DNA from 3 places in the Mesorhizobium subarcticum genome. Region 1 is predicted to be linked to each of the others. Evidence: riboswitches for the same ligand, from Rfam matches in the RefSeq annotation. Region 1 holds a riboswitch; each other region holds the start of a gene.
The links. Region 1 has a riboswitch for cobalamin ahead of ACZYHG_RS27170 (DUF1636 family protein). Riboswitches for the same ligand answer to the same signal wherever they lie in the genome.
Positions count from the first base shown of each region.

Region 2: linked by a shared signal. The riboswitch ahead of ACZYHG_RS19925 (CbtB domain-containing protein) and the one ahead of ACZYHG_RS27170 (DUF1636 family protein) in region 1 are both predicted to bind cobalamin.
Region 3: linked by a shared signal. The riboswitch ahead of ACZYHG_RS19630 (DUF1636 family protein) and the one ahead of ACZYHG_RS27170 (DUF1636 family protein) in region 1 are both predicted to bind cobalamin.

Region 1 is NZ_CM144237.1:5,531,485-5,538,704, reverse strand. Features, by position in the region: gene ACZYHG_RS27195 (AraC family transcriptional regulator) at 1-272, opposite strand, end outside; gene ACZYHG_RS27190 (LacI family DNA-binding transcriptional regulator) at 490-1,488, shown strand; gene ACZYHG_RS27185 (sugar ABC transporter ATP-binding protein) at 1,485-3,002, shown strand; gene ACZYHG_RS27180 (ABC transporter permease) at 3,002-4,051, shown strand; gene ACZYHG_RS27175 (substrate-binding domain-containing protein) at 4,120-5,109, shown strand; cobalamin riboswitch at 5,363-5,569, shown strand; gene ACZYHG_RS27170 (DUF1636 family protein) at 5,592-6,053, shown strand; gene ACZYHG_RS27165 (ABC transporter ATP-binding protein) at 6,050-6,838, shown strand; gene ACZYHG_RS27160 (ABC transporter substrate-binding protein) at 6,886-7,220, shown strand, end outside.
Region 2 is NZ_CM144237.1:4,075,841-4,083,060, reverse strand. Features, by position in the region: gene cobO (cob(I)yrinic acid a,c-diamide adenosyltransferase) at 1-363, opposite strand, end outside; gene cobU (bifunctional adenosylcobinamide kinase/adenosylcobinamide-phosphate guanylyltransferase) at 365-880, opposite strand; gene ACZYHG_RS19930 (CbtA family protein) at 873-1,676, opposite strand; gene ACZYHG_RS19925 (CbtB domain-containing protein) at 1,692-1,871, opposite strand; cobalamin riboswitch at 1,905-2,102, opposite strand; gene ACZYHG_RS19920 (aromatic ring-hydroxylating oxygenase subunit alpha) at 2,239-3,414, shown strand; gene ACZYHG_RS19915 (MFS transporter) at 3,418-4,617, opposite strand; gene ACZYHG_RS19910 (acetyltransferase domain-containing protein) at 4,827-5,825, shown strand; gene ACZYHG_RS19905 (methyltransferase family protein) at 5,822-6,298, shown strand; gene ACZYHG_RS19900 (MerR family transcriptional regulator) at 6,307-6,693, opposite strand; gene mgtE (magnesium transporter) at 6,847-7,220, opposite strand, start outside.
Region 3 is NZ_CM144237.1:4,013,449-4,020,668, reverse strand. Features, by position in the region: gene ACZYHG_RS19650 (NADH-quinone oxidoreductase subunit C) at 1-190, opposite strand, end outside; gene ACZYHG_RS19645 (NuoB/complex I 20 kDa subunit family protein) at 195-776, opposite strand; gene ACZYHG_RS19640 (NADH-quinone oxidoreductase subunit A) at 767-1,132, opposite strand; gene ACZYHG_RS19635 (winged helix-turn-helix domain-containing protein) at 1,454-2,653, shown strand; cobalamin riboswitch at 2,683-2,886, shown strand; gene ACZYHG_RS19630 (DUF1636 family protein) at 2,927-3,361, shown strand; gene cobW (cobalamin biosynthesis protein CobW) at 3,358-4,410, shown strand; gene ACZYHG_RS19620 (cobaltochelatase subunit CobN) at 4,532-7,220, shown strand, end outside.

The DNA of each region.
Region 1 (7,220 bases):
TCGCGGAAGGCCCGGGTGAAAGCCTCATGCGAGTTGTAGCCGGCATCGAGCGCCACCGAGAGGATGTCGGGTGCACCGTTAGCCAGCTTGCGCGCCGCCTCGGTCAGCCGGCGTGCGCGCATGTAGCCCATGACAGAGCGGCCGGTGGCGGCACCGAAGGCGCGCGTCACGTGAAAGCGTGACACACCGCTACTCTGGGCGACGTCGTCGAGTGTAACAGCCTCCGGCAGATGGCTCTCGACGAACCACAGTGCTTTCTCGGTCGGGTTCATGGGCTCCTCGCACTGGCCGGACCATCTTGCCGTTTCCGCGCGTGGCAGTTTGATCGAAATTGCGCAGCGCGCAAATATTGGCGGGCGATGCCATCGAAGCGATTGCGCAAACGTTTCGATGACATTATGGTCATCTCAAATCTGCCAAATCCAATGAGAGCGGACCGGAAACGCAGCATCAGGGAGGAGCGCTTGCCAGCACTCCGTTTGAGCCACCATGCCGACAATGGCTGAAGTCGCGCGCCGCGCCGGCGTGTCGGTTTCGACCGTGTCCCATGTCATCAACCGCACCCGCTTTGTCTCTCCCGAGAAGGCGCAACTGATCAACGACGCGATCGCCGTGATGGGCTATCAACCCAACGAGTTGGCGCGCTCGCTGAAAGTATCCTCGACCAACAGCGTCGGCTTGGCGATCTCGGCAATTTCCAATCCCTATTTCACCGACATCATCTGCGCGGTGGAGGCTGAATGCGCGCGGCTCGGCCTCATGGTGTTCCTTTCTGACACGCAGGAGGATCCAGACCGTGAGCTGTCGGTGGTGCGCGCGTTTCACCAGCGGCGTGTCGATGGTGTCATTCTGGCGCCGTCGGGTGCACCGCAGCGGGCAATCGAATACCTGGCTGAGAAGAAACTGCCGTGCGTGCTCATCGACCGTTTCGCCGACGCGCGTTTCGACCAGATCGGTGTCGAGAATGACACGGCGATGCGGGCGCTCATCGACCACGTCGCCTCCTTCGGCCACAGGCGCATAGGCTACATCGCCGGTCAACCGGGCCTGGCAACGACGCGTGAGCGAATCGAGGCATTCCAGTCTTCACTGGCTGCCAATGGGCTGGAATGCCTGCCGCACTATGTCTCGCCCGACAATGTGGACACGGCGAGCGCCACGGCATCGACCCACGTCATTTTGTCCCTGCCGTCGCCGCCGACGGCATTGATCACCGGCAACAACATGACAACGATCGGCGCTGTGCGCGCCATCCGCGAAAGAGGCCTCTCGATACCAGGCGATCTCTCACTTGCCGGCTTCGACGATTTCGAATGGGCCGATTGCTTCGAGCCGCGACTGACGCTCGTCGCGCAGCCCTGCACCGAGATCGGACGACAAGCGGCTGCCTTGCTCTGCGCCCGTATCGCATCCAGCGATCTCGAGCCGCAAGCGGTGCGGCTGCAGGCGACGCTGCAAACCCGCCAGTCCTGCGCGAGGCCTGCATGAGCGCGCCGCTGCTTTCCGTCACCGGCGCGGTCAAGCGCTTCGGCGGCGTCCAGGCGCTGCGCGGTGTCGATTTCGACCTCAAATCCGGCGAGATCCACGCACTGCTTGGCGAGAACGGCGCCGGCAAGTCGACACTGATGAACCTTCTGTCGGGCGTCTACACGCCGGACGAGGGCGCCATCCATATCGACGGCAAGCCGGTTACCTTCAACAATCCCCGCGAGGCGCAAGCGGCCGGCATCGCCACCATCTTCCAGGAGCTCGACCTGGTGCCGACGCTCGACGTCGCCGCCAACCTGTTCCTTGGTCGCGAACTGATGCGGCCGGGCGGGTTCCTCGATGTGCCGGCGATGCGCAGCGAGGCACGCAAGCGGCTCGAGGCCATCGAATTGGCCATCGATCCGGCCAGCATGGTGGCGAACCTGTCGATCGGCCAGCGCCAGGTCGTGGCGATCGTCAAGGCGCTGTCCTACGCCTCGCGCGTGCTGATCATGGACGAACCCACGGCGGCGCTGACGGTCAGCGAGGTCGAGAGGCTGTTCGACATCATGCGCAAGCTCGCCGCCAGCGGAGTCGGCATCGTCTACATCTCGCATCGTCTCGAGGAGGTGCCGCAGATCGCTGACCGGGTGACGGTGATGCGCGACGGCAGCATTGCCGGCGTCACCGAGCCGCACGCGCCGCAGGCCGAGCTTGTTCGGCTCCTGGTCGGACGGCCGCTGGACGAACTTTATCCCGAACGCGCCACGAGGGCCGGCAAGACGCTGCTCAGCCTGCGCGACGCGAGCTTCAGGCTCACCCATGAAAGTGCCGGATGGCAGCCGCCGACCGGCGTCTCGCTCGAAGTCAAGGCGGGCGAGATCGTCGGGCTTGCCGGAATCATGGGCGCAGGGCGTACCGAGTTGCTCAGCGCACTCTATGGCACCGGCCTGTCGGGCCGCTGGGAAGGCGAGGTCGCCATCGATGGCCGGCCCGTAAACCTCAATTCCATCAAGGCCGCGCGCAATGCCGGTATCGCTTTCGTCACCGACGATCGGCGCGGCAGCGGCCTGATGCTCAGAATGGCCGTCGGCCTCAACCTGGTCATGTCGGTGATATCTAGCATCTCGCCATTCGGCCTGATGTCGCCGCGCCGCCAGGCGGATGCGGTGAAGCAGTCCTTCGGCCAGTTCGACATCCGGCCGAAGAATCCCGACATCGCCGTTGGCGCGCTGTCCGGAGGCAACCAGCAGAAGGTTGTGCTGGCCAAGGAAATCCTCGGCAATCCAAGGTTGCTGCTGCTCGACGAGCCGACACGCGGCGTCGATGTCGGCGCCAAGGGCGAAATCTACGCTCGGCTCAGGCAACTGGCGGCACAAGGGCTCGGCATCCTGGTTGCCTCCAGCGAGATGCCGGAGCTGATCGGTCTGTGCGACCGGATCGTGGTGCTGCGCCAGGGGCGCAACGTGGCGGAATTCATCGGCGGCGTCGACGAGCACACGGTGCTGGCCGCGGCAAATGGCAGGGAGGCCTGATGTCTGAAGGCAAGATTTCGACGGCAAGCGGGCCGGTGGCCGCGGCACCGGTGCATCGCGATCCTCTGGCGTTGATCGTGCGCTTCCAGAGCTTGATCGGCCTGGTGCTGGTGGCGATCGGTGGCATCATCTTCTCGCCGCGCCGTCACGGCGCAATCCTGTTCCTCGACCCCGACAACATCGCCAACATCGTGCGCGCGGTGTCGGAGACAGGCATCATCGCCATCGGCATGACCTTCGTGATCATCACCGCCGGCATCGACCTTTCGGTTGGCGCGGTGCTGGGGCTGTCCAGCGTCGTCACCGCGACGATGATGATCTCCGGCGGGTTCGGGCTTATCCCCACCATCCTCGCCGTGCTCATCATGGGCATCGTCTTCGGCACGATCCAGGGCGCCATCTCCAGCCGCTTCCGACTCGAGCCCTTCATCGTCACGCTCGCCGGCCTGCAGGCGGCGCGCGGCCTGGCGCTGGTCGTTTCGGGCAACCAGTACATCAACATTTCCTATGGTGACGGGCCAGGCCTGGCGCCGCCGGTGTTCGCGGTGCTGGGGGAGCGCCTGTTCCACAATACCGTGCCGGTCGCCACCATCGTCTTCATCGTCTTTGCCGCGATCGCAACGATCGTGCTCAACACCACGCGCTTCGGCCGCTATGTCTTTGCCGTCGGTGGCAATGAGCGCGCGGCGCGCATTTCAGGCGTGCCGGTCTCGATGGTCAAGATCTCGGTCTATGCCATCACCGGCTTTGCCGCTGCGCTTGCCGGCATCGTGCATGCCGGCCAGTTCAACTTCGGCAGCGCCAATGACGGCATGGGTTATGAACTCACGGCAATCGCCGCCGTGGTCATCGGCGGCACCAGCCTGTTCGGCGGCGCCGGCTCGATGGTCGGCACCGTCGCCGGCACCATCATGCTGGGCGCGCTCGCCAACATCCTTCAGCTCAACAACATCACGCCAGCCATGCAACTGCTGGCAACCGCCGCGATCATCGTTCTGGCGGCAGTGCTTCAATCCCTCGTTCGCCGCCGCGAGGGTTTGGGTCGTTAGGAGGAATGCGGCAAATGACGACTGAAACCAAGGTCGGGCCCCCGGCCCAACGAGGAGGAGAGTGAGTTATGAAAACCATGAACAGAGGATCGATGCGCGTGCTTCACGCCGTGCTTCTGGCAGGCGCTGGCCTGTGCATTGCGGGAACTGCCCAGGCTGCCGACCCGTTGGTCAAGGCCTGCTCCAAGGACGGCCAGTTCATCATCGGCTTTTCGCAGGCCAATAACGCCGAGCCCTATCGCCAGCATGTCAATGACGAACTGACCGCGGCGGCCAAGCAAGTGCCGGGCTTCACGCTGCAGATCGCCGACGGCGCCGGCAACGTAAACACGCAGACTTCGCAGGTCGATAACTTCATCACCCAGAAGGTGGATCTGCTCCTGATCTCGCCCTTCGAGGCGGCACCACTGACGCCGGCGGTCAAGCGCGCCATGGATGCCGGCATCCCGGTCATCGAGCTCGACCGCAAGACGGTCGGCGACCCCGGCAAGGACTACACCGCCTTCATCGGCGGCGACAATTACAAGATCGCGCTCGAGGCCGGCAAATACACCGCCAAGACCCTGCTGCCCGATGGCGGCGAGGCGGCGGTGTTGGAAGGCTTGCCGAGCTCGACGCCGGCGGTGGAGCGGCTGAACGGCTTCAAGGACGGCGTCAAGGAAAACGCCAAGATCCAGGTGGTGGCCGAGCAGGCCGCCGACTGGGTGCCGGACAAAGCCCAGACTGCCTTCTCCGCCATGCTTCAGGCGCACCCCGATATCAAGGTGCTCTATGCCTCCAACGACATGATGGCGGCCGGCGCGCTGCTCGCCGCCAAGGGCGCCGGCAAAGACGTCAAGATCATCGGTACTGATGGCTTGCCAGGCCCGGCAGGCGGCATCGAAGCCGTGGCCAAGGGTGACTGGGCCGCGACCTTCACCTATCCGACCGGCGCTAAGGAAGCGATCGAGATGTCGAAGAAGATACTGCTCGATTGCGCTTCGTCGGTGGATACGACGGTCACTGTCGACACCACGGCGATCACGCCTGAGAACGCCAAGCAGCTGTCGGGCAAATAGGCCGGCTGCCTTAGCCATCAAATTCAGGGCGGGGTTCACGCGAACTCCGCCCTGTCTGCGCTTCACAGCCGTCACGGCAACTCGAAAGGGGCGGGCTAGGGATTGACAGTGGCAGGGGCGGTCTTCTAATGTTCTGTTATTACATAACCAACGGAAGCAGTTGCATGGGTTTTCTCCGAGGAAGCCCCGGCTGGGTGCCGGGATGGTGACAGGTTTAGTCGAAAAGAATCGTTGCGATGCGCTTCGGGCAAAATTAGCATGGCCCGGTGATGGTCCCCACGCCGAAAGGCAAGGGGTGAAAAGGGAACACGGTGAGATCCCCATGGGATCAAGACCGTGGCTGCCCCCGCAACTGTAAGCGGTGAGCAAGATCCGAAGTGCCACTGGCCGGCAAGGCTGGGAAGGCAGGATTGCGCAAAGACCCGCGAGCCAGGAGACCTGCCATCACTGAGTTGACCGGACGGGGTGTGCCGGGAGGAGACGTGGACGTCGGTCTTGTCGGCCGGCTCGCCAACATCCTTCCGTCGCCAGTTTTGGAAAGTGACGGAAAATTGGACGGCGCCATCCATCATCGCATCATCGTGTGTACGCTTTGCCGCGACATCCCGACTGGTATCAGGTCGGGCGAAAGCCTGTGCGCCGATTTGTGCTCCCGGCTCTCGGCCCACCATGAACCCGCCGTGGCGCGTGGCTTCACGGTCGAAGGCGTCGAATGCATGGCGGGCTGCGCACGACCGCTGACGGTGGCTTTCCAGGCGCCTGGCAAGGCTGCCTATCTGTTCGGCTCCATCGATGCGCAGGCCGATGCCGGCGATCTCGTGCGATTTGCTGGGCTTTACGCTTCGCGCGCCGATGGCTGGTGCAACTCGGGACAGCGTCCGGCAGGATTGGCCGGCAAGACGTTGGCTCGCATCCCGGGCAATCTGGCGGGCAACAGCCGATGACCATGCCACTCCTCGAAGCGCGCGACCTGGGCGCGGTGGCGGATGGCCGGAATCTGGTCCATGCGGTCAGCCTTTCGGTGACATCAGGCGATCGCCTCGCCATCATCGGTCCCAATGGCGCCGGCAAGACCACGCTGCTGCGCATGCTGTCGGGCATGCTCAGGCCAAGTTCGGGCGAGGTGAAGCTTGGCGGGCGCCGGCTGGAAAGGATTTCGACCGCCGAGCGGGCCTTGCACATCGCCGTCGTCGGCCAGACCGACCAGCCGGATCCACGGCTGGCGGTGATCGACTATGTCGAACTTGGCCGCGTCCCGCATGCCGGGCTGAGGCGCAGGAGCGACGAACGCGACATTGTCGTGGATGCACTGCGCCGGACCGGCCTGCTGCCACTGCTTGGCCGCACCATTGGCTCGCTGTCGGGCGGGGAACGCCAACGCGCGCAGCTCGCGCGCGCTGTCGCACAGCAACCGAAAGTGCTGTTCCTCGACGAGCCAACCAACCATCTCGACCCGCGCGCCCGCGCGGAACTGCTCGAACTCGTGGCCGGCTTCGGCATGACGGTGATCGCGGTGCTGCACGATCTGGCGTTGGTGGCGCCGTTCGCCACCAGGGTCGCGGTGATGAACGAAGCGCGGCTGCATGCACTGGCCGCACCGCGCGAAGCGCTGACGCAAAAACTGATCCGCGAGATTTTCGGCGTCGACGTGTTTCGCCTGCGCCATCCCACCGAGGATCGCGAACTGACGGTGTTCGATGTTCCAAACCGCGCCGCGCCGCCGTCCTGACCGAACCCATCGTTCTTCTGACACTGTTCAACCAAGGAGCAAAATCCGTGAAACGTCTCGCACTGTCGCTCGTCTTCTCGCTGCTGGCCTCGACAGCCTTCGCCTTCCCCGTCACCGTCGACAGCTGCGGCAAACCGCTGACCTTCGATGCGCCGCCCAAGCGCGCCGTCATCCACGACCTCAACATGGCCGAGATGGCCTTCGCGCTGAAGCTGCAGCCATCGATCGTCGGCCTGACCGGCATCACCGGATGGTACAAGGTCGGTCCAGAATTCAAGGCTGAGCAAGGCTCCATACCGGAACTGGCGCCAAAATACCCGACGCTCGAAAACCTCGTCGCGGTCGAGCCCGATTTCTTCTTCGCCGGCTGGTACTATGGCAT
Region 2 (7,220 bases), 1.5 Mb from region 1:
CAATGCCTTGGCCCAGGCAGCTTCCGCCGCCGCGATGTCGCGCTTCAAATCCTGTGTCTCCCAGGTAAAACCCTCGCCCATCGCGTGCCAGACGACGCGGTCGCCGAAGGCGGCGAAAGCATCCTTCTCGCCAGTGTGCCATTTGCCCTTGATGAACTGGACGACGCCGACGCGCTTGCCATAGCCGAGCATCCGCAACGCCAGGCCAAAGGCGGCCGTCGTCTTGCCTTTGCCCGGACCGGTGTTGACGATCAGCAGCCCCTTCTCGACCGTCTTGCTCGCCACCTCGGCATCCTGCACCGCCTTGCGCTTGGCCATCTTGGCGCGATGGCGTTCTTCGTCCTTGCCGTCGATGTCGGTCATCTCATTTCACCTTGAGCGGCAGCCCCGCCACCATCAGCAGCACCGTATCGGCGATCGCCGCGACCTGCTGGTTGAGCCGTCCGGCGTCGTCGCGAAACCGGCGCGCCAGGGCATTGTCGGGCACGATGCCTTGGCCGACTTCATTCGACACCACGAACCACGGCCCGCGCGGCCGCGACAGCACGTTCGTCAGCCGCCGGCATTCGAGCTCAAGATCGTGATCGGCCAGCATGTGATTGGTCAGCCACAGCGTCAGGCAGTCGACAAGCACCGGCTGGTTGTCGGGCAAGGCCTCGAGCGCGCCGGCGAGATCGAGCGGTGCGTCGACGGTTATCCAGCCCTCGCCGCGCCGCGAGCGATGCAGTGCGATGCGCTCGCGCATCTCGTCGTCATAGGCTTGCGCTGTGGCTATATAGGCCCATGGTGAGCGCGAGGCCGTCACAAGAATTTCGGCGTGCGCGCTCTTTCCGGAGCGCGCGCCACCGATGATGAAGGTCAGCTTGCCGCGATCAGGCAAAGCTGTCGCGCAGGCTGCTCGCGGTGCCGGTGAAGCGTCCACGCACCACGCCGACGACAGCGCCGAGCACCAGCCAGAAAACCAGATTGGTCAATGTCACCGCCACCACGAACTGGTGGTGCAGGCCTTCCGGGATCGGCGTTTCGAAGCTGTCGGGCTGTGGTGCGCCGACGATGTGCGGTGCGATGATCAACGCCACTGCCAGGATCACCAGCGGCAGCGATCTGCGGAAAGCAATCAAAGCGAGACCGATCGCTGTCGCCGCTGCCGTTGCCGTCCACCAGATCTGGCGCGGCAAGAGATCGGCCGCAGGCATCGCCGGCAGTTCGGGCTGCAGCCCAAGACCGGGCGCCAGCGTGAACACGGCGAAACCAGCCAACCCCCAGAACACGCCCTGGCGCCAATTGCCGATGCCGCCAGCAAATTCGGAAACCGCAACCAGGATCAGCGCAAAGCCGATGCCGGTGGCGACATTGAAAACCGCACTGTATGCGTGACGCTCGAAGCCGTCGGCAGGCTCCCAGCCCTCATCCTCATGTTCGGGCGCAGTCGCGGCGGCTGGCGCCATGCTCATGGTGTTTGCGGCGGGCGCGGTGCTGCTGGCGGCATTGGTGCCAGCCGCGTTCTCGGCCGGTGCCGCGGCATGGTCGTGCTGATGGCCGGCGCCGGCCTTTTCGTAAACTTCGGCCTGGAGGATGAGAGGGTCGGTTGCGAAGGCCTGCATGCAGGCGAGAACAACCCCGGCCACGAGCCCTGCGATCGCCGCGATGAACACGACGTTGCGAAACAGATTCATGATGTCCGATCCTCGTCAGTGGCAGGGAAACGCCATCGAATGGCGGTTGTCATGACCGGCATTGTGGACCGCATCGATATGCGAGAAGCCGACAAACCCGATGATGAACGTGCCGAGCAGCGCGGCGAGCGCCAGCTGCATGAAGCGCGACTGCGAGGAGACGGAGGCGCCGAGGGAGACCGAAGCAGTAGTCATATCTTGTCCTTTCGCCCTCCACCCGAGGGCCTGTCAGTTTTGCCGTCGTCGGCAGGTCTCCTGGCTCGCGGATCAGCGCCCTTCTCCACCTTCCCGAAGACGAATCTTCAGTGGCATATGGAGAGGACTACCGCACACAGTTGCGGGGGCAGCCACGGCATTGGGCAACAATTCAGCCCGCACCGCATTCCCTCTTGGCTCCAAAACGGAACCGACGACTGTGTGACTATAGGGAAAATCACGACACGCGGCAAACCAAATTCCGCCGGCAATCAGCGCGATTGCGCCATGCCAGAGGGATCATCGGCGCGACAATTGACAATTGTCATGGCCGGGTGTCGGCTGGCCTCTTCACAGGAAGCCAGCCATGCAGCCCAATGCCAGCGAGCGCGATCCCTATAACGGCCTGACCCGGGCCGAAGCGACGCTGCCTTCCTCGGCATATTGGGATGCAGCGGCCTATCAGCGCGACCTCGATGCCATCTGGTACAAAAACTGGCTGCTGGTCTGTCGCGAGGCCGATCTCGCCCAGCCGCTGGCCTTCCGCCGATTCCGCATCGGCACGCAGGACATCGTCGTGCTGCGCGATGACACTGGCGAGCTGCGCGCCTTCCACAACACCTGCCGGCATCGCGGCTCGCAGCTGTGCCAGGAGAGCGAAGGCCGCCTGAAGGCACGATTGATCACCTGCCCCTACCATGCCTGGTCCTATTCGCTGCGCGGCGACCTCGTGCGCGTACCGTCGAAATCGCTGCCTGATGGTTTCGACAAGGCCGACCATCCGCTCTATCGCGTCGCCCTTTCGGTGTGGCGGGGCTTCGTCTTCATCAATTTGCAGGAAGACGCGGCAGGCTCCGCGCAGGCATCCTTCGACCCTGCCTCCGGCAATCTCGGCAACTGGCCGCTGGAAGCGCTGGTCTCAGGCCATGTGCTGCGCAAGGTGATGAACTGCAACTGGAAGATTTTTTGGGAAAACTTCAACGAGTGCCTGCATTGCCCGGGCGTCCACAAGGACCTTTCGCGGCTGGTGCCGATCTATGGCCGCGGCCTGATGAGCCGGCATGATGATCCTGAATGGGTGCGCCATGCCGACAATGACGCGCCGGAGTTTTCCGGCGGCCTGCGCACCGGCGCCGAGACCTGGTCGCGCGATGGCCAGGCCCATGGACCGGTTTTCCCGGGGCTGACACCAGCCGAACGTGCCGCCGGCCAGACCTACGCCACCAGCCTGCCCTCGATGTTCATTGTCGGTCATGTCGATTATGTCAGGACCGTGCGGCTGGTGCCGCTCGGTCCCGAACAGACGGAGCTTGTCGCCGAATGGCTGTTCACGCCCGAGGCGCTCAGCGACCCGGCAACCGACATCGACAACATCGTCGCCTTCGGCACGCAGGTGCTGGAAGAGGATGCCGGTATCTGCGAGGTCAACCAGAGGGGCCTGCGCTCGATGCGCCACGAAGCCGGCGTGCTGATGCCCGAGGAGTATGAGTTGCACCGCTTCCACAACTGGGTGCGTGAGCGGCACGCAGCGCTTTCTGCCTGATCCTCACAGGGACTTCGGCAGATAGCGCCACGTCACGAAGCCGCACACCGCCGCGAGCAGGCTGAGCGTGATGAACACCGAGCCCAGCCCGAAGAAGATCAGCACGACGGAATAGACCAGCGGCGGCGTCAGCTCGGAAAAATCGAGATAGGTGCGGTAGACCGCCGCCATCTGCGCCCGCTCATAGGAGCGCACCGAGCGCATGAAGGCGGTCGAACCCAATGCGTCCAGCGCGATGGTAAAGAACGCGCCACCAAGCAGGAAAGCCCCGGTCAACAACGGCGCAGTCGCTCCCACCGTGCCCGCGGCCAGCAGCATGGCCGACATGGCGAAATAGGCAAAGGTCATGGTGCGCCGGCCGCCAAACCGTTTTCCGGCCTTGCCCCAGAAGATGGCCATGAACAACAGTGCGTTGCCGGCCGAGACCAAGAGGCCGCCGACAATAGCGCCCTGCCCGGTGATGACCATGAACAGCGGCCCATAGACGAAGAACGTCGACCAGAAACAGGAGCGGCCGAAGGCGATCAGCCACGCCAGCCTCAGCCTCGGCTGTGCGACGAAACGGCCGATATTGGCGAGCGGATTGGCCGGTCGTGTCTTGCCAGGCTGGATCGACTGGTTGTCGCTCAGCCTATAGAACCAGAACAGCGCCAGCAAAGCCATCGCAAACACGGCCACCGCGCCATGCGCGGCATAGATGCCGAAATGCGCGTAGAGAAAAATGCCGAGCGTCGGCCCCCCGGTCCAGGCAAACATCGACCACGCCATGCGCAGCGATTCGGCCTGCATGAAGTCGGTCTTGCGGATGTGATCCATGATGTAGAGGTTGAGCGTGATCGAGAGCGCGCTGGCGCCCATGACACGGCACAGCATGCCGGCGATTTGCCCGGCAAGCGTGTGGGTGACGAAGAACAGCGAGCCGATGGCGAGCAGGCAGGCGCCTGCCGTATAGACCCAACGCCGGGCGAAACGGCGGATCAGCATCGGCATGAACAAGGTCACCGACAGGCCCATCATCGCCACAACCGTGTAGAGGATCGAGACGATCTGCTCGTTGTGGAGGATTTCGTAGGCCTGAATCGGGATGACGCTCGACACCGTGGCGCGGGCAAAGGATTCGACCGCGTAGAGCGAGGCGAAGGTGCGCGCATCCGCGGCCTTGAGGGCCGGGAGCCAGATCGGATGGCGCACATGGGTGGACATTGCTTCCCCAAAGCAGAATCACCGGTCAAATCTGCCGTGGCCATTCCCCGGCGATTAAGAGGAAACCGACGCGTAACCGGCAAAAAGCGAAACCGGTCAAAGGCTTCCCGGCTCTGGCCCAAAGTGTCGTTTGATCCGATGCCCCGGCCTTCTTCTGTCCCGCCCAACCGTGATAGTCCTCAGGCAGGGCTGAATCAGATCGCGAGACCATGACCATCCATACGCCGACCCCACCCGTTCCGGAGCCATCCAGGCGCATCGTCGCCATCGACATCGTGCGCGGCATCGCACTGCTGGCCATGGCGAGCTACCATTTCACCTGGGACCTGGAGAATTTTCACTACACCGATCCCGGCCTGACCGCTTTCGGCGGGTGGAAGATCTACGCGCGCTGCATCGCCTCAACCTTCCTGTTCCTGGTCGGCGTCAGCCTGTTCCTCGCTCACGGCAGACAGATCCGCTGGACCGGCTTCTGGAAACGCTTCGCCATGGTCGCCGTGGCGGCGATTGCCATATCTGCAGTCACCTGGTTCGTTACGCCGGGCGGTTTCATCTTCTTCGGCATCCTGCACGAGATAGCGCTGGCAAGCCTGCTCGGCCTCGCCTTCCTGCGCCTGCCGGCACTGCTCACCTTGCTGGTAGCGGCGGCGATTATCGTGGTGCCCTTCTATGTCAGCCTGGAATCCTTCGATCATCCCTGGCTGTGGTGGGTCGGCCTCTCGGCCATCAATCCGCGCTCCAACGACTACGTGCCGCTGTTCCCGTGGTTCGGCGTGGTGCTTGCCGGCCTCGCAGTGGCCGAGCTTGCCTCCACCTCGGGTCTGCTGGAGCGGCTGGCGAGCCTTAAGCCCGGCCGCTGGGCCAATCCATTGCTCTTCATCGGCCGGCACAGCCTTGCCTTCTACCTGATCCACCAACCGATACTGTTCGGCTGCGTCTGGCTGTTTTCGCAGGTGATGCCCGCCCCCGCCGAAACCCCGCAGGTGGAGTTTCTGAAAACCTGCCAAGTGTCGTGCGAACAGACGCGCAACGCGACCTTCTGTTCGAGCTATTGCGGCTGCATGCTGACGACGCTGCAGGGCGAAGGCTCTCTTGATCGGCTCTACAACAACGACCAGACTGCGGAATTCCGGGCGCATCTGGGCGATCTGGCCGCCAGTTGCACGGCCCAGACCGAAGACAAGGTGGACGAGGGAGGAACGCAATGACCGAAACCCAGCCGAAGCCCGGGGTAATACCTTGGCCACCGGTGATCTACGCCGCGGCAATCGCCATCAGCGTCATCCTCGGCATGCTCTATCCCCTGCCCTGGATCGGCGACCTGCTGGGCGACCTGCTGTTCGCCGCCGGCTGGGTGGTGCTGTTCGGCGCAGCGGCACTCTGGGTCACCGCCATCCGCACCATGATGCGGGCAAAGACCACGCTCAGTCCGACCGCCTTGCCCGACCACCTCGTCACCTCAGGCCCATTCGGCATCACCCGCAACCCGATCTATCTGGGGTTGACGCTGATGCTGATCGGTGTCGCCTTTGTCTCGGGGATAGCCTGGTTCTTCCTGTTTGCCTTCATTGCCGCCTTCGTCACGCAGAAGGTCGCCATCGAGGGCGAGGAAAAGATCCTGGCGGCGAAGTTCGGCAAGAAATACCGGGACTACGCCAAACGGGTGCGGCGCTGGATTTGAACAGCGGCTCAGGTGTTGACGCCGAGCTCCACCAGCCGCTCGACGCAGGATTCCTCGGCCTGGTCGAGTTCGGCCAGCGTCTCCTCGAGGTCGCGACGCTTTTGCCTTAAATCCTCACGCTTTTCCTCGATGCGCTTGATCATCAGCTTGAGTTGACCGACCTCGCCGGGCGGTTCCTTGTACATCTGGATGATTTCGCGGATCTCGTTGATCGAGAAGCCGAGCCTCTTTCCCCGCATGATCTGCCGGATGAGATGGCGGTCGGACGGGCGAAACAGCCGCGTGCGGCCACGCCGCACCGGCTGCACCAGCCCCTCGTCCTCATAGAAACGCAGCGTCCGCGTCGACACGTCGAATTCGCGGGTCAGCTCGGTGATCGAATAATATTCCCGCATTGTCACTCCCGCACGCCGGAATTCAAGGCGATCGCCAATGCGGCGCGCCCTTCCGTCCCGAACCAAACCCGTGCCATGGCGGAATTGACATGGCACCCCCCGCAAGCCTCGCACGGCATTTACGTAAAAGTCAATCGAGGTGCTACCGCGCCTTCACGGCACGGCGAACCACCATGTGGCGAGACCGAGGAAGGCAAAGAAGCCGACGACATCGGTGACCGTGGTGACGAAGACAGCCGAAGCAACCGCCGGATCGATCTTGAACCGGTCGAGCAGCAGCGGGATCAGGATGCCGGCAAGTGCTGCCACGAACATGTTGATGATCATCGCCACCGCGATGATGCCGCCCAGATTGCGATCTTGGAACCAGGCCGCCGCGACGATGCCGATCAGGACAGCGAAGATGATGCCGTTGATGAAGCCGACGCCCATTTCGCGGCGGATGATGCGGCCGACATTGTAGATGTCGATATTCCTGGTCGCCAGCGCCCGCACGGTGACGGTCATGGTCTGCGAGCCGGCATTGC
Region 3 (7,220 bases), 1.5 Mb from region 1:
CGGCGCCGCAGACATCGATGATGGAGATGAACTGGCAACGCGCATCGTCGCGCAGGAAGGTCATCACTTCGACCAGGTCGCGCGGCTCGACATGAACGGTGAGTTCGCCAAAGGCGATCGCCGCGTCGTTGACGCGGCCGATCAGCTTCTCGCCGAGATAGGTCGACAGTTCGCTAAGGGATGCGGCCATGGATTTACCGTTCGATCGTGCCGGTGCGGCGGATCTTCTTCTGCAAGAGAAGAATGCCGTAGAGCAGGGCTTCGGCGCTCGGCGGGCAGCCGGGCACATAGATGTCGACCGGCACCACACGGTCGCAGCCGCGCACCACCGAATAGGAATAGTGGTAGTAGCCGCCGCCATTGGCGCACGAGCCCATCGAGATGACGTAGCGCGGCTCCGGCATCTGGTCGTAGACCTTGCGCAGCGCCGGGGCCATCTTGTTGGTGAGCGTGCCGGCGACGATCATGATATCGGACTGGCGCGGTGACGCGCGCGGCGCGACACCGAACCGCTCCGAATCGTAGCGCGGCATCGAGGTGTGGATCATCTCGACCGCGCAGCAGGCCAGACCAAAGGTCATGAACATCAGCGAACCGCTGCGTGCCCAGGTGATCAGCGCCTCGGTCGAGGTGACCAGAAAGCCCTTGTCGGCAAGCTCATTGTTGATTTCGAGGAAGAAGGGATCGTCCTCCCCCACCGGCCTGCCGGTGTTGGGATCGATGAGGCCCTTGGGCTTCGGCGCGACCAGGGTACCTGAACTGTCGTTCAATCCCATTCCAGCGCTCCTTTTTTCCATTCATAGGCAAAGCCGATGGTCAGCACTGCCAAAAACACCATCATCGACCAGAAGCCGAGCATGCCGATCTTCGAGAAGGACACGGCCCAGGGAAACAGGAAGGCCACTTCCAGATCGAAGATGATGAACAGGATCGACACCAGGTAGAAGCGGATGTCGAATTTCATGCGGGCGTCGTCGAACGAGTTGAAACCGCACTCGTAGGCGGACAGCTTTTCGGGATCGGGATTGCGGTACGCCACCAGGAACGGTGCGGCCAGCAGCGCCAAGCCGACGACCAGCGCCACGCCGATGAACAAGACAATGGGCAGGTACGAACTGAGAAGTGCGTTCATGCTCGGCTTTCCGTTGGAGCCAATCCACTTTGATTACAGCACCGGACCTTAATGCGGAAGCGTGACAGTTTAACCGCTGAACCGTTTTAAGGGGCCTATGTTGCAACGCGGCGAGGGTTAGCGCAGCACTTCCAGCGAAGCAAGTCAAACCTTGTTCAAAACACCGTCCTGGACGGCATGTCGCGCTAAACTGGTCCGATCGGCTCCTGTTTGATTTCCTTCATTTTTTACTCCACTTTTGTCTCCTGACACGGTTGCCGCCAAAACCCTGCTAGCATGGCTTGGAATCATCCGTCAGAACCGCCTCAGAGTCGCATCCGAATGAAGGAAAAGATCTCGCTCCCCATGGCTCGGCGCATCGCGCTCGCCGCGCAAGGGTTTCTCGATCCCCGGCCAAGTGGCACGCCCGACCGCCGCCACTTCGCCCGCGTGCTCTCCCGCACCGGCCTGCTGCAGATCGATTCCGTAAGCGCGGTGGTACGCGCTCACTACATGCCGCTCTATTCGCGGCTTGGCCCCTACCCGCTCGCTCTGCTCGACAATGCCGCCATCACCCGCAAGCGCACAATCTTCGAATACTGGGCGCATGAGGCTTCGTTCCTGCCGGTCGAGACCTACCCGCTGATGCGCTGGCGCATGCAGCGCGCCGAACAAGGCGATGAAATGTATCTCGGCCTGGCCAAATGGGGTCGCGAGCACGCCGCCTATATAGAAGAGATCTACCGCGAGGTTGTCGCGCGCGGCCCGATTGCCGCTTCGGCGCTGGAAGGCCAGAAGGGTTCGGGCGGCTGGTGGGGCTGGAGCCACGCCAAGCACGCCTTCGAATGGCTGTTCTGGGCCGGTCGTATCACCACGGCGCACCGCCGCGGCTTCGAGCGCTTCTATGACCTGCCGGAACGCGTGCTGCCGCAGGCGATCCTCGATCTGCCGGTGCCGGCTGCCGAGGACGCGCATCGCGAATTGCTGCGCATCTCGGCCCGCGCCCACGGCATCGCGACATCAGGCGATTTGCGCGACTATTTCCGCCTGTCGCCGGCCGACATGAAGGGCCGGCTGGAGGAACTGGTCGAGTTGGGCGAACTGCTGCCGGTGCGTGTCGAGGGCTGGGACAAGCCGGCTTACCTTGACAAGGACGCCCGCCTGCCCCGGAAAATCGAGGCCCGCGCCTTGCTGGCGCCGTTCGACCCGGTGGTCTTCGAACGGTCGCGCTCTGAACGCCTCTTCAATTTCCACTACCGCATCGAAATCTACACGCCCGCCGAAAAGCGCCAATACGGCTATTACGTCCTGCCCTTCCTGCTCGGCGACAAGATCGTGGCGCGCGTCGACCTGAGGGCTGACCGGCCGGGCAGCGTCCTGCGCGTCCATGCCGCCTACCCCGAACCCGGCGCACCGCCTGAAACCGCTGCGCAACTGTTCGAGGAATTGAAGCAGATGCAGGGCTGGCTTGGCCTTGAACGCATGGACGTGACGCCGGCCGGTGGTCTGGGTCCGGCGCTGGCCGACATCGCCATGTCGTAACCCCGCGTTGACACCGCCACCCGCAAAAGCCTAAATCCGATCCAGACGGTCCCCTGCCCGCAACGGCAAGGGCTAAGAGGGAATGCGGTGCGGGACGAAATCCCAAATCCGCGGCTGTCCCCGCAACTGTAAGCGAAGAGCCAAGGCCGAAAGCCACTGGGAGTTCCCGGGAAGGCGGCTATCCAAGGCGATGACCCGCGAGCCAGGAGACCTGCCGTCTGCGACAGAAGAATCCGATCGCCCGGCGGGTTTCCGGGCAAGGAGCCCGGCTTTTTGGACCAGAACAGCAGTTTTTCGGCTGGCACAGCGGATATCTCGTCCGCCGACAACGATGCCTTGGCGGGCGTCACCGTCATCGTCTGTGCTTCCTGCCGCAATGAGGCCGGCTCCGACGCGCATCCCCGCGCCGGCGAACTTTTGGCCGAAGATACGCGCCGCGCCGCAGCGGCCGACAATATCCGCGTCCGCACGGTCGAATGCCTTGGCAATTGCAAGCGCCGTCTCAGCGCCGCGATCCTGCGCGATGGCTGCTGGAGCTATGTCTTCGGCGACCTGACCCCGACCAGCGGCCCCGACCTCATCACCTGCGCAAAACTCTTCGCCACCTCGACCGATGGCCTCATCCCATGGCGCGGCCGGCCTGATTCCCTCAAGCGCGGCCTCGTGGCCCGTATTCCACCTCTCGACATGCTGAAGGACCAACCATGAGCGCTCCAAATCCGGCCGGCAATCTCTCCCGTGTACCCTGCACCGTTGTCACCGGCTTCCTCGGCGCCGGCAAGACAACGCTGGTCCGCCATCTCCTCGAAAACGCCGGCGGCAAGCGCATAGCGATCATCGTCAACGAATTTGGCGACATCGGCATCGACGGCGAAATCCTCAAAGGCTGCGGCATCGACACCTGCCCGGAGGAAAACATCGTCGAACTGGCCAATGGCTGCATCTGCTGCACCGTGGCCGACGATTTCGTTCCGGCGCTGGACAAGATCCTGTCGCTGACGCCGAAAGTCGACCACATCCTGATCGAAACCTCGGGCCTCGCTTTGCCCAAGCCGCTGGTCCAGGCCTTCCAATGGCCGAGCGTAAAGAGCCGGGTGACGGTCGATGGCGTCATCGCCGTGGTCGACGGCCCGGCGCTGGCCGAGGGCCGTGTCGCCAACGACATGGACGCCCTGCAGGCGCAGCGTGCTCAGGACGACAGCCTCGACCATGACGACCCGGTCGAGGAAGTGTTCGAGGATCAGATCGCCTGCGCCGACCTGATCATCCTGTCGAAGAGCGACCTGATGGACGCCGCCGGTTCGGCCCGCGCCAACGCCATCATCAATGAACATTCCGCCCGCGCGGTAAAAATCGTGCCGACGTCGCATGGCAAGGTCGATCCCTCCGTGCTGCTCGGCCTCGGGCTCGCCGTCGAGGACGACATCGAGAACCGCAAGTCCCATCATGACGGCGCCTTCGACCACGAGCATGACGACTTCGACACCTTCATCGTCGACATTCCCTCGATCGCCAATCCCGATGATCTGGCAAAGCGCGTCGCCACCGCCGCCGAACAGGAAAATGTGCTGCGCGTGAAGGGTTTCGTCGAAGTCGGCGGCAAGCCGATGCGGCTTTTGCTGCAGGCCGTCGGGCCGCGCGTCAATCATTACTATGACCGCGCCTGGACGGCGCAAGACGATCGCCGCTCGCGCCTCGTCGTCATTGGCCTGAAGGGGCTGAACCGCCCGGCAATCGAAGCTATACTCGCCGGCTGACGCCAACCGCCCTAGCAATTCCAGGAAAAGTGTTTCACGGGCTTCCCACAGGAATTGCGTAAAAACAAGGAGATAGAGCGGTTCGCCGTTTCCGTGAAACGGATAACCGCGCTAGACCGCGATGCATATCCTCACCACGACCTCCGCCTCGCTCGACGATCTCGCCGAGCCGGTCGATCTGCGGCAGACGCCGGCGGATATCGTGGCCCTGTCCTTTACAGACAGCGACCTTGCTGGCCTTGCGGCCGCATGGAAGGCGGATGCCGCCCGCCTGCCCTCGATGCGGCTGGCGGCGCTGCGCGACCTGCGCCATCCCATGTCGGTCGACCTCTGGATCGACCGTGTGGCGCGCCACGCCAAAATCATCCTTGTCCGCATCCTCGGCGGCTACGACTGGTGGCGCTACGGCTGCGACCAGCTTGCCTCGACAGCCCGCGAACGCGGCATCAAGCTGGCTTTGCTTCCGGGTGAAAGCCACGACGAGGACCTCAGACTGATCGAAGCCTCAACGCTGCCGCGTGAGGAATTGGACGCGCTGCTCGGCTATTTCCGCGAGGGTGGCCCGGCCAATATGAGCGCGCTGGTTCAGCGATTGGCAGGCTTGGCTGGAGGGGAAGCAACGGTTTCGGCGCCGGTTGCAGTGCCGAAGGCCGGATTTTACGAGCCTGGGCGCGGAGTTGTGGAACGACTGGATCTTTCAAACGCCGGCGTTGACAACGTCAACGCTCGTGTTATCCCCATCCTGTTCTATCGCTCGATGCTGCTCGCCGCCGACGTCGCGCCCATCGACGCGCTTTTTGAAGCGCTCCGCCAGCGCGGCATCGCCCCGATCCCCATCTTCGTCTCCAGCCTGAAAGACCCGACCTCCCTCGCCTTCGTCGAAACCGCGCTGGCCACGCTAAACCCCGCCGCCATCATCACCGCGACCGCCTTCGCCTCCGGCGCCGAGCCCGGCGTCGAAACCCTGTTCGACCGCGCCGGCGTGCCCGTCTTCCAGGTCATCGTCGCCACCACCCGCCGCGATGTCTGGGAAAACAATCAGCGCGGCCTGGCACCCGCCGACCTTGCCATGCATGTCGTGCTGCCCGAACTTGATGGCCGCATCCTCGCCGGAGCGATTTCCTTCAAGGGCGAGAGCGAGGTTGATCCCGCGCTCGGCCATCGCGCTTTCTCCAACCGGCCCGAACCGGATCGTGTGGCGCAGGTGGCAGACCGTGTCGCTGCGTTCATTCGCCTGCAGGAGACGCCCCGCGCCGGGCGCAAGCTCGCCATCCTGATCCCGGATTATCCAAGCGCGCCTGGCCGCACCGGCTATGCCGTCGGTCTCGACGTGCCGTCCAGTGTGCTTGCCATGCTGCATGACCTCAGCGAACAGGGCTATGTGGTTGAGGGGATTCCGCAATCGCCGCGCGAGTTGTTGGATTTACTGGAGCGGGGCGATGGTGGGTTGGGGCTGGACGACTATCTGAGCTTCTCGAAGGAATTGCCGGTTGAGGCAATGACTGCCGTCGAAGCTGCGTGGGGGAAGGCAAAAGACGAGACAGGGTTGCGCGAGGCCCCCCTCTCTGTCCTGCCGGACTCGGCCCTTCGCTGTCGCTCCGGGCGTTCGTCGCTCGGAAAGCCAAGCAATTGGCTTTCCGTCCGCTGCGCGGACCGTTCCTCACCCCCCTCAAGGGGGGAGATTGGCAGTTCCGCTGCAGGCTCTCTTCTTACAACGCTTGAGATTGGCGAAGGCGCAGATAACAGCTCAATCTCCCCCCTTGTGGGGGGTGAGGAACGGTCCGCGCAGCGGACGGAAAGCCAATTGCTTGGCTTTCCGAGCGACGAACGCCCGGAGCGACAGCGAAGGGCCGAGTCCGGCAGGACAGAGGGGGGCGCCTCGCGCCAGCCTTCGCTATCATGCAAGAAACACTTCCCCTTCCGCGCCGCCACCTTCGGCAACATCACCGTCGCCCTCGCCCCCGATCGCGGCCGCTCCGCCGACCGCCGCGCGGACTACCACGACCCGACGCTCCCCCCGCGCCATGCCCTGCTCGCTTTCGGCCTGTGGCTGCGCAAGTCCCTCGGCATCCACGCCCTGATCCATGTCGGTGCGCACGGCACACTGGAATGGCTGCCTGGCAAGACGGTTGCCCTCTCGCAAAGCTGCTTCCCCGAGATCGTCACCGGTGGATTACCCGTCATCTATCCCTTCATCGTCTCCAATCCTGGCGAGGCCGCGCAGGCCAAGCGGCGCATCGCCGCCGTCACGCTTGGCCATCTGCCACCACCGCTGACCGGCGCTGGGCTGGACGAAAACCAGCACAAACTTGAACGCCTGGTCGACGAATACGCCCAGGCCGACGGCCTCGACCGCCGCCGCCGCGACCGACTGGCGAAACTGATTGTCGAGACTGCGCAAAAGACAGGCCTCGCTTCTGAAGCCGGCGTCGCCACGACCGACGCGCCCGACGAAGCGCTGCGCCGCATCGATGCCTGGCTCTGCGACCTCAAGGATTTCGCCGTCAAGGATGGGCTGCACATCTATGGCCGGGCGCCCGATGACGAACCCGACGCAATGCGTCGGCAAAGCGCCGAGGCTGAAAAGTCGGCCCTGCTGGCCGCGCTCGATGGACGCCACGTCAAGGCCGGTCCGGCCGGCGCGCCGGCGCGTGGCCGCTCCGATGTGCTGCCCACCGGCCGCAATCTATTCACCTCGGACCCGCGCACCATGCCGACGCCGACCGCCTATGATCTGGGCAAGGCAGCGGCGGAAGAAGTGGTGCGCGGCTATATGCAATCGCATGGCGACTGGCCACGCTCGCTGGTCA